DNA from 3 places in the Streptomyces sp. CA-251387 genome. Region 1 is predicted to be linked to each of the others. Evidence: predicted binding sites of a transcription regulator. Region 1 holds the regulator's gene; each other region holds the start of a gene.
The links. Region 1 encodes HrcA, which represses chaperone genes, less so after heat shock. Its sites were predicted from a motif close to TTNGCACTCNGNNNNNCNGAGTGCNAA; they were not measured.
Positions count from the first base shown of each region.

Region 2: a site for HrcA is predicted at 1,656-1,682, ahead of groL (chaperonin GroEL). Genes of this name have one in related genera too.
Region 3: a site for HrcA is predicted at 2,278-2,304, ahead of groES (co-chaperone GroES). Genes of this name have one in related genera too.

Region 1 covers NZ_JBNJMJ010000001.1:3,120,162-3,123,434, reverse strand. The annotation lists gene ACQEV2_RS13985 (DUF3097 domain-containing protein) at 1-435, opposite strand, end outside; gene ACQEV2_RS13980 (MBL fold metallo-hydrolase) at 478-1,221, opposite strand; gene hrcA (heat-inducible transcriptional repressor HrcA) at 1,386-2,402, shown strand; gene dnaJ (molecular chaperone DnaJ) at 2,403-3,273, shown strand, end outside.
Region 2 covers NZ_JBNJMJ010000001.1:4,321,366-4,324,638, reverse strand. The annotation lists gene thrC (threonine synthase) at 1-477, shown strand, start outside; gene ACQEV2_RS19180 (MoaD/ThiS family protein) at 579-854, shown strand; gene ACQEV2_RS19175 (cold-shock protein) at 1,302-1,505, shown strand; gene groL (chaperonin GroEL) at 1,846-3,273, shown strand, end outside.
Region 3 covers NZ_JBNJMJ010000001.1:5,690,494-5,693,766, reverse strand. The annotation lists gene groL (chaperonin GroEL) at 76-1,701, opposite strand; gene groES (co-chaperone GroES) at 1,823-2,131, opposite strand; gene ACQEV2_RS25665 (polysaccharide deacetylase family protein) at 2,490-3,273, opposite strand, start outside.

The sequences.
Region 1 (3,273 bases):
CAGGTCGTCGACGCCCTCCAGGTACTCCACCACCACGCCCTCGATGCGCAGGTCGTCGCCCCACACCTTCTCGACCAGCTCGGCGTCGTGGCGGCCCTCGACGTAGATACGGCCGGCGCGGGCCACGCGCGCGCGTGCGCCGGGGACGGCGACCGAACCGGATGCCGTACGGGTGGGACGTACCGGAGCCGCGCCCGACGGCCGTACCAGGGTCACCACCTTGCCCTCCAGCAGGAACCCGCGCGGTTCCAGCGGGAACACCCGGTGCTTGCCGAAGCGGTCCTCCAGGGTGACCGTGCCGGCCTCACAGCGGATCACCGCACCGCAGAAGCCCGTACCCGGCTCCTCGACCACCAGGCCGGGCTCTGCCGGGACCTCGGGGACCGGCTTGGGCTTCTTCCAGGGGGGAGTCAGGTCCGGTGAGTACTGGCGCATTCGAGTGACGATAGGAGAAGCCCGGCCGTCAGGGAGCACAGATCAGCGCGACACGCCGAAGCGGGCGGCGAGGGCGTCGCGCTGGCGTCGTACGAACTCCGCGTCGACCACCGCTCCGTGACCGGGCACGTACAGCGCGTCCTCGCCGCCCAGGTCCAGCAGGCGGTCCAGGGCGGCCGGCCAGTGCGACGGTACGGCGTCGGGGCCGGCCTGGGGCTCGCCGGACTCCTCCACCAGGTCACCGCAGAAGACCACCTCCCGATCGCCGGGGAGCTCGCCCGGCACGAGCACGACCAGGTCGTGGGCCGTGTGCGCCGGGCCCACGTTCGCCAGCAGGACCTGACGGCCGCCGCCCAGGTCGAGGGTCCACTCGCCGCTCACCTGATGGCGGGGGCGGACCAGGGCGTCCACGGCCTCCTCGGCCGCCGCCGGGTCCAGGCCGCCCCGCACCGCGTCCCCGCGCAGCTCCTCGCGCGCGTGCCGCCCCTCGAACACCGTGTCCACACCCACCGCACCGAAGATCTCCGCCCCCGCGAACGCCGCCGCCCCGAAGACATGGTCGAAGTGGGGATGCGTCAGAGCGAGATGAGTCACACGGTGACCCGCGAGCCACTGCGCCTGCGTACGCAACCGCGCGCCCTCCGCGACGCTCGACCCGGCGTCGACGACCAGCGCGGTGCCGTCCCCGACGACCAGCCCCGCCGTGCAGTCCCACACCGGAAGCCGGCACCGGCCCACCCCGGCCGCCAGCCGCTCCCACCCCAGCTCTTCCCAAGTCACCGTCATACCGCGACGCTAGCTGGGACAGCACGTCCGAGCACGGTGGTGCCGGACCGGCCTTGCCCGGGGCGTACCCCACCGCCGTACACTGGCCGGGGACGGCTGGCACTCGGACGGACAGAGTGCCAGGCAAGGTGCCAAAGGGAACGAGTTCTGGAGGTGTGCGCGAGATGCTGAGTGAACGCAGGCTTCAGGTGTTGCGCGCCATCGTCCAGGACTACGTCGGGACGGAGGAGCCGGTCGGCTCCAAGGCGCTCACCGAGCGGCACAACCTCGGCGTCTCCCCGGCGACCGTCCGCAACGACATGGCGGCCCTGGAGGACGAGGGCTACATCGCCCAGCCGCACACCAGCGCCGGTCGGATCCCGACCGACAAGGGCTACCGGCTGTTCGTCGACAAGCTCGCCGGCGTCAAGCCGATGAGCCCGCCGGAGCGGCGCGCCATCCAGAACTTCCTCGAGGGCGCCGTAGACCTTGATGATGTGGTGGCGCGGACCGTGCGGCTGCTCGCGCAGCTCACACGGCAGGTCGCCGTCGTGCAGTATCCGTCGCTGACCCGGTCCACCGTCCGGCATGTCGAGCTGCTGTCGCTCGCGCCCGCGCGCGTGATGCTCGTGCTGATCACGGACACCGGGCGAGTCGAGCAGCGGATGATCGACTGCCCGGCGCCCTTCGGGGAGACCTCGCTCGCGGATCTACGCGCGCGGCTCAACAGCCGGGTCGCGGGGCGGCGCTTCACCGATGTGCCGATGCTCGTCGAGGACCTCCCCGAGGCCTTCGACATGGAGGACCGCGGCACCGTCTCGACCGTGCTCTCCACCCTCCTGGAGACGCTCGTCGAGGAGAACGAGGAGCGGCTGATGATCGGCGGCACCGCCAATCTCACCCGCTTCGGACATGACTTCCCCCTCACCATCCGGCCCGTCCTGGAGGCCCTCGAGGAGCAGGTCGTGCTCCTCAAGTTGCTGGGCGAGGCGAAGGATTCGGGCATGACCGTGCGCATCGGTCACGAGAACGCCCATGAGGGACTCAACTCCACGTCCGTGGTGTCGGTCGGCTACGGTTCGGGCGGCGAGGCAGTCGCCAAGCTCGGCGTGGTCGGACCGACCCGCATGGATTACCCGGGAACGATGGGAGCGGTACGCGCAGTGGCACGGTACGTCGGACAGATCCTGGCGGAGTCGTAAGTGGCCACGGACTACTACGCCGTTCTCGGCGTGCGTCGCGACGCGTCGCAGGAAGAGATCAAGAAGGCCTTCCGGCGGCTCGCACGCGAGCTGCACCCGGACGTCAACCCGGATCCGAAGACCCAGGAGCGGTTCAAGGAGATCAACGCCGCTTACGAGGTGCTGTCGGACCCGCAGAAGAAGCAGGTCTACGACCTCGGCGGCGACCCGCTGTCCCAGGCGGGCGGCGCGGGCGCCGGCGGCTTCGGCGCGGGCGGGTTCGGCAACTTCTCGGACATCATGGACGCCTTCTTCGGTACGGCGTCCCAGCGCGGTCCGCGCTCGCGCACCCGGCGCGGCCAGGACGCGATGATCCGGCTGGAGATCGAGCTCGACGAGGCGGCCTTCGGCACGACGAAGGACATCCAGGTCGACACGGCCGTCGTCTGCAACACCTGCAACGGTGAGGGCGCGGCGCCGGGGACCTCCGCGCAGACCTGTGACATGTGTCGCGGTCGCGGTGAGGTGTCGCAGGTGACGCGGTCCTTCCTGGGCCAGGTCATGACCTCGCGGCCGTGTCCGCAGTGCCAGGGCTTCGGGACGGTCGTGCCGACGCCGTGCCCCGAGTGCGCGGGTGACGGGCGCGTGCGGTCGCGTCGGACCCTGACCGTCAAGATCCCGGCCGGTGTCGACAACGGCACGCGGATCCAGCTCGCCGGTGAGGGCGAGGTCGGCCCCGGCGGCGGGCCCGCCGGTGACCTGTACGTCGAGATCCACGAGATCGCGCACCCCACCTTCCAGCGGCGCGGCGACGACCTGCACTGCACGGTGACGATCCCGATGACCGCGGCGGCTCTCGGTACCAAGGTGCCGCTGGAGACGCTGGACGGGC
Region 2 (3,273 bases), 1.2 Mb from region 1:
CAGGAGCTGATCAAGCTCGGGCTCGTCGAGGACAAGCCGTACAAGATCTTCGGCGCGCAGGCCGAGGGCTGCTCGCCGGTGTCGACCGCCTTCAAGGCCGGGCACGACGTCGTCCGCCCGCAGAAGCCGAACACCATCGCCAAGTCGCTGGCCATCGGCAACCCGGCCGACGGGCCCTACGTCCTGGACATCGCCCGCCGCACGGGTGGTTTCGTGGAGGACGTGACGGACGAGCAGGTCGTGGATGCGATCAAGATCCTCGCCAGGACCGAGGGCATCTTCGCGGAGACCGCCGGCGGTGTGACGGTGGGCGTCACGAAGAAGCTCATCGAGGACGGGGTCCTCGACCCGACCAAGACGACGGTCGTCCTCAACACCGGTGACGGTCTCAAGACGCTGGACGCGGTGGCCGGTACGGGGCTTACTGCGACCATTCGTCCCAGCCTGGACTCCTTCCGCGAGGCTGGACTCGTCTAGACCGTTGTCCGCTGCGGGCCGGTGGGGGCTGGTCGCGCAGTTCCCCGCGCCCCTAGGGACGCTGCCCCACCGAACCTGCATACCTGACCGGAGGTCATAACGTGAGCGTCACCGTCCGCATCCCCACCATCCTGCGCACCTACACCGGCGGGCAGGCCGAGGTCGCCGCCGAGGGCGCCACCCTCGCCGAGGTCATCGCCGACCTGGAGAAGAACCACACGGGTATCGCCGCCCGCGTGCTCGACGACCAGGGCAAGCTGCGTCGGTTCGTCAACGTGTACGTCAATGACGACGACGTCCGTTTCGAGCAGGGGCTGGAGACGGCGACGCCGGACGGTGCGGGTGTCTCCATCATTCCGGCCGTCGCCGGTGGATGAGCTGACCGAATGACCGATCATTACCATCGGTAACACGCGTTACTGAGAGTTCATCGAATTGCCCCCTCCGTGAGAGAAGCGGAGGGGGCAATTCTGTGTGGTTGAGCGAGGTACAGTTGGGGAACATGCCGCCGATCCGCGGGTCGGCAGCCCTTCATTTCTGCCGTATGCCCGACAAGAAGTAGCCAAAGTGTGCGGGTTTTTTGCGGCTTTTGTTCCCTTTGTCGGGTCCGACTTGACCTGAAGTGAGGGGAATTGTCCCCACATTCCCGACCGGTCGTGCCCGGAATTCTCGTCCGATTGACCTGTTGCAGACGGCAGTTGGGCAGATACATTCAGCCGCGGTCGACGCGTTCCGGCGCACGCCCCCGACCGATGGGGGGTGAGGTCTGACCCGGATCCGCGAAGTGTGGATCTGTGCAAGGGCCAGTAATAGGGGAGTTAGGCATGGCTCAGGGCACCGTCAAGTGGTTCAACGCGGAGAAGGGGTACGGCTTCATCGCGGTCGACGGTGGTGCGGATGTTTTCGTCCACTACAGCGCGATCCAGATGGACGGCTACCGCACCCTGGAGGAAGGCCAGCGGGTCGAGTTCGAGATCTCGCAGGGCCAGAAGGGGCCGCAGGCGGACATGGTCCGCGTGGCCGGCTGAAGCACGCGCCGACTGACTGCAGCGACGTTCTTCTTCGAAGGGCCCGCACCTCCCGGGGTGCGGGCCCTTCGCCATGTCCGGGGTCCGTTCGGGACCTGTTCGTCAGCTGTTCGCGCGAGGCGGACCGCCCTGCCCGATCCCCGAGAGCCGCTTGCACTCGCCTACCCCGAGTGCTAATCATTGGCGTTAGCACTCTGAAGGTGAGAGTGACAAAGAAGGACCGGGTCGGTGAGGCCCGCAGGCCGGGTGGGGCAAGGAACCACGAGGCATGCGTGCCGTCCGTCGCGGGCGCGGGCGCGGTCCGAAGGAATCACCCCCAGTCCTGGAGGGACCACTTCACATGGCCAAGATCATCGCGTTCGACGAGGAGGCGCGGCGCGGCCTCGAGCGCGGCATGAACCAGCTCGCGGACGCCGTCAAGGTGACGCTCGGCCCCAAGGGCCGCAACGTCGTCCTCGAGAAGAAGTGGGGCGCCCCCACGATCACCAACGACGGTGTCTCCATCGCCAAGGAGATCGAGCTCGAGGACCCGTACGAGAAGATCGGCGCCGAGCTGGTCAAGGAAGTCGCCAAGAAGACGGACGACGTCGCCGGTGACGGTACGACCACCGCGACCGTTCTCGCCCAGGCCCTGGTCAAGGAGGGCCTGCGCAACGTAGCCGCCGGCGCCAACCCGATGGCCCTGAAGCGCGGTATCGAGAAGGCCGTCGAGGCCGTCTCCGCCGCCCTGCTGGAGCAGGCGAAGGACGTCGAGACCAAGGAGCAGATCGCCTCCACGGCCTCCATCTCCGCCGCCGACACCCAGATCGGTGAGCTCATCGCCGAGGCCATGGACAAGGTCGGCAAGGAAGGCGTCATCACCGTCGAGGAGTCCCAGACCTTCGGTCTGGAGCTGGAGCTCACCGAGGGTATGCGCTTCGACAAGGGCTACATCTCGGCGTACTTCGCCACCGACATGGAGCGTATGGAGGCCGTCCTCGACGACCCGTACATCCTGATCGCCAACTCCAAGATCTCCTCGGTCAAGGATCTGCTCCCGCTCCTGGAGAAGGTCATGCAGTCGGGCAAGCCGCTGCTGATCATCGCCGAGGACGTCGAGGGCGAGGCCCTGTCGACCCTGGTCGTCAACAAGATCCGCGGCACCTTCAAGTCCGTCGCCGTCAAGGCCCCGGGCTTCGGTGACCGCCGCAAGGCCATGCTGAACGACATCGCCATCCTCACCGGCGGCGAGGTCATCTCCGAGGAGGTCGGTCTCAAGCTCGAGAACACCTCCCTGGACCTCCTGGGCAAGGCCCGCAAGGTCGTCATCACCAAGGACGAGACCACCATCGTCGACGGTGCCGGCTCCTCCGAGCAGGTCGCGGGCCGTGTGAACCAGATCCGCGCCGAGATCGAGAACAGCGACTCGGACTACGACCGCGAGAAGCTGCAGGAGCGTCTGGCGAAGCTCGCCGGCGGCGTCGCGGTCATCAAGGCCGGTGCCGCCACCGAGGTGGAGCTCAAGGAGCGCAAGCACCGCATCGAGGACGCCGTGCGCAACGCCAAGGCGGCCGTCGAGGAGGGCATCGTCGCCGGTGGTGGCGTGGCCCTCATCCAGGCCACCGCTGTCTTCGAGAAGCTGGAGCTCGAGGGTGACGAGGCGACCGGCGCCCAGGCCGTGAAGCTCGCGCTCGAGGCCCCGCTGAAGCAGATCGCCGTCAACGCCGGCCTCGAGGGCGGCGTCGTGGTGGAGAAGGTCCGCAACCTCACCCCGGGCCACGGCCTCAAC
Region 3 (3,273 bases), 2.6 Mb from region 1:
AAGGCCGGTGAATCGCCCGCGAAGGGAGAAGCCCCCGCTGACAGCAGCGGGGGGCTTCTTCGGGTGGTACGTGCCTCAGTGGGCGTGGCCGTGGCCGTGACCAGCGGCGGCCGGCTCCTCCTCTTCCTTCTTCTCGACGACCAGGGTCTCGGTCGTGAGGAGGAGGGAGGCGATGGAGGCGGCGTTCTCCAGGGCGGAGCGGGTGACCTTGACCGGGTCGATGACGCCGGCCTTGACCAGGTCGCCGTACTCGCCGGTGGCGGCGTTGAAGCCCTGGCCCTTGTCGAGCTCGGCGACCTTGGAGGTGATGACGTAGCCCTCCAGGCCGGCGTTCTCGGCGATCCAGCGCAGCGGCTCGACGACCGCGCGGCGGACGACGGCGACACCGGTGGCCTCGTCGCCGGTCTTGCCGAGGCCGCCCTCCAGCACCTTGGCGGCGTGGACCAGCGCGGAGCCACCACCGGAGACGATGCCCTCCTCGACCGCGGCGCGGGTCGCGGAGATGGCGTCCTCCAGGCGGTGCTTCTTCTCCTTCAGCTCCACCTCGGTGGCGGCGCCGACCTTGATCACGCACACGCCGCCGGCCAGCTTCGCGAGGCGCTCCTGGAGCTTCTCGCGGTCCCAGTCGGAGTCGGTGTTCTCGATCTCGGCCTTGATCTGGGCGACGCGGCCCTGGACGTCCTCGGAGTTGCCGGCGCCGTCGACGATGGTCGTGTCGTCCTTGGTGACCGTGACACGGCGGGCGGAGCCCAGCACGTCCAGGCCGACCTGGTCGAGCTTGAGGCCGACCTCCTCGGAGATGACCGTGGCGCCGGTGAGGACCGCCATGTCCTGCAGCATCGCCTTGCGGCGGTCACCGAAGCCGGGGGCCTTGACGGCGACCGCGTTGAAGGTGCCGCGGATCTTGTTGACGACCAGGGTCGACAGGGCCTCGCCCTCGACGTCCTCGGCGATGATCAGCAGCGGCTTGGAGGCACCCGCCTGGATGACCTTCTCCAGCAGCGGCAGCAGGTCCGCGATGGAGGAGATCTTGCCCTGGTTGATGAGGATGTAGGGGTCCTCCAGGACGGCCTCCATGCGCTCCTGGTCCGTCACGAAGTACGGCGACAGGTAGCCCTTGTCGAAGGCCATGCCCTCGGTGAAGTCCAGCTCCAGACCGAAGGTGTTGGACTCCTCGACGGTGATGACACCGTCCTTGCCGACCTTGTCCATCGCCTCGGCGATGAGCTCGCCGACCTGCTGGTCCTGGGCGGACAGCGCGGCGACGGCGGCGATGTCGGACTTCTCGTCGATCGGGCGGGCCGAGGCGAGCAGCTCCTCGGAGACGGCGGCGACGGCCGCGTCGATGCCCTTCTTCAGCAGCGCCGGGGAGGCACCCGCGGCGACGTTCTTCAGGCCCTCGCGCACCAGCGCCTGGGCGAGCACGGTGGCGGTGGTCGTACCGTCACCCGCGATGTCGTTGGTCTTGGTCGCCACCTCCTTCACCAGCTGGGCGCCGAGGTTCTCGTACGGGTCCTCGACCTCGACCTCGCGGGCGATGGTGACACCGTCGTTGGTGATGGTGGGGGCGCCGAACTTCTTGTCGATGACGACGTTGCGGCCCTTGGGGCCGATCGTCACCTTCACCGTGTCGGCCAGCTTGTTGACGCCGCGCTCGAGGGCGCGACGGGCGTCCTCGTCGAACTTCAGGATCTTCGCCATGACAGCGGGAGCCCTCTCGGAATCTGTGGGTTCAAAAAGACACTGCGCCCCGGGCGCCCGGCTTCTTTAAGTGGTCGCGGGGGCCAGGGGCGCAGCTGGAAGCAAATGCTTCGAGGTGGTCTTACTTCTCGATGATCGCGAGCACGTCGCGAGCCGAGAGGACGAGGTACTCCTCGCCGTTGTACTTCACCTCGGTGCCGCCGTACTTGCTGTACAGCACGATGTCGCCGGTCTTGACGTCGAGCGGCAGGCGCTCGCCGTTCTCGAAGCGGCCCGGGCCCACGGCCAGGACGACGCCCTCCTGGGGCTTCTCCTTGGCGGTGTCCGGGATGACCAGGCCAGAGGCCGTGGTCTGCTCGGCGTCCAGCGGCTGGACCACGATGCGGTCCTCGAGCGGCTTGATGGCAACCTTGGAGCTGGCGGTCGTCACGATCCGACCTCCCCCTTCGGAGATCTCACGGGGTTAACTGTCTGAGGTGGCGACCAGGTCGATCCGTCGTCGCGGGTGCCGGACCTGCCCGTCGCGTTGTTGGCACTCTCCTCTGTCGAGTGCCAGAGCCGAGACTATGACCGTGATTAGCACTCGGTCAAGCGGACTGCTAATTCGCTGCGCGTTCGCCGCGCCGGCTGAGCCCTGGTTCCGGTGACCGGCGTTGCCGTGGCCGTTCTGGGGCTGCCCCCCCCAGGCCCCCGCTTCGGCCCTGAACGGGCCTCGTCCTCAAACGCCGGACGGGCTGGAATGCCTGGACCGGCGCCGAAGAGTTCCGTCGGCGCGCCGGAAAGTTCCCTCAGACGTAGTCCTCCAATCGGCCCACCGTCAGCCCCCGCCCCTGGATCTCCCGCAGCAGCCTCGTCGTCCGCTCCCGCAGGCTCAGCCCGGTCGGCTCACCCGAAGGGACGGAGATGATGTCCCCGGCCCGCAGCCGGCCGGGGCCCCTGGCGTACGTCAGTTCGCCGTCGCCCTCCATCGCCGCGCGCCACAGCACCACCGCCGTGACCCCGCAGTGGGCGGCGGCGCGGAGCGTGGTGGTGTCGTACGTGCCGTAGGGCGGGCGGAAGAGGCGGGGGCGGATGCCGAAGCGGGCGCGGAGTTTGTTCTGCTGGCCGCAGATCTCGGCGCGCTGGCCGGCGTACGGCAGACCGCGCAGGGCGGCGTGGTCGAGGGTGTGGTTCTGGATGGACGCGCCCACCGAGCGAAGGCGCGCGAAGTGGCCGTAGCCCGGGCCGACCACGCTGTCCGTGAGGAACATGCTGACGGGCAGGCGCAGTTCACGGACCATGTCGACGAAGCGGGGGTCCTTCTCGGCGCCGTCGTCGTAGGTGAGGAAGACGACCTGGTCGCCGGTGGGGACGCGGTCCACGACGGGCAACCGGTCACCCGCGCGTGGCGGCTGCCGCCGGGCGGGCGGGGAAGGGGGCGCGGGCAGCGGGGCGGTCAGGCCCCAGCGGCGGTACGGCTGTGCCGCCTGCGTCGGCCCTTTCGCCGATCGTGCTTCTTGGTCCGCCTTGCTGCGTCCTGGTGCCGCCCTGCCGCCTTCCTGTGCCGCATTGCCGCCCGGCCCTCCACGGGAG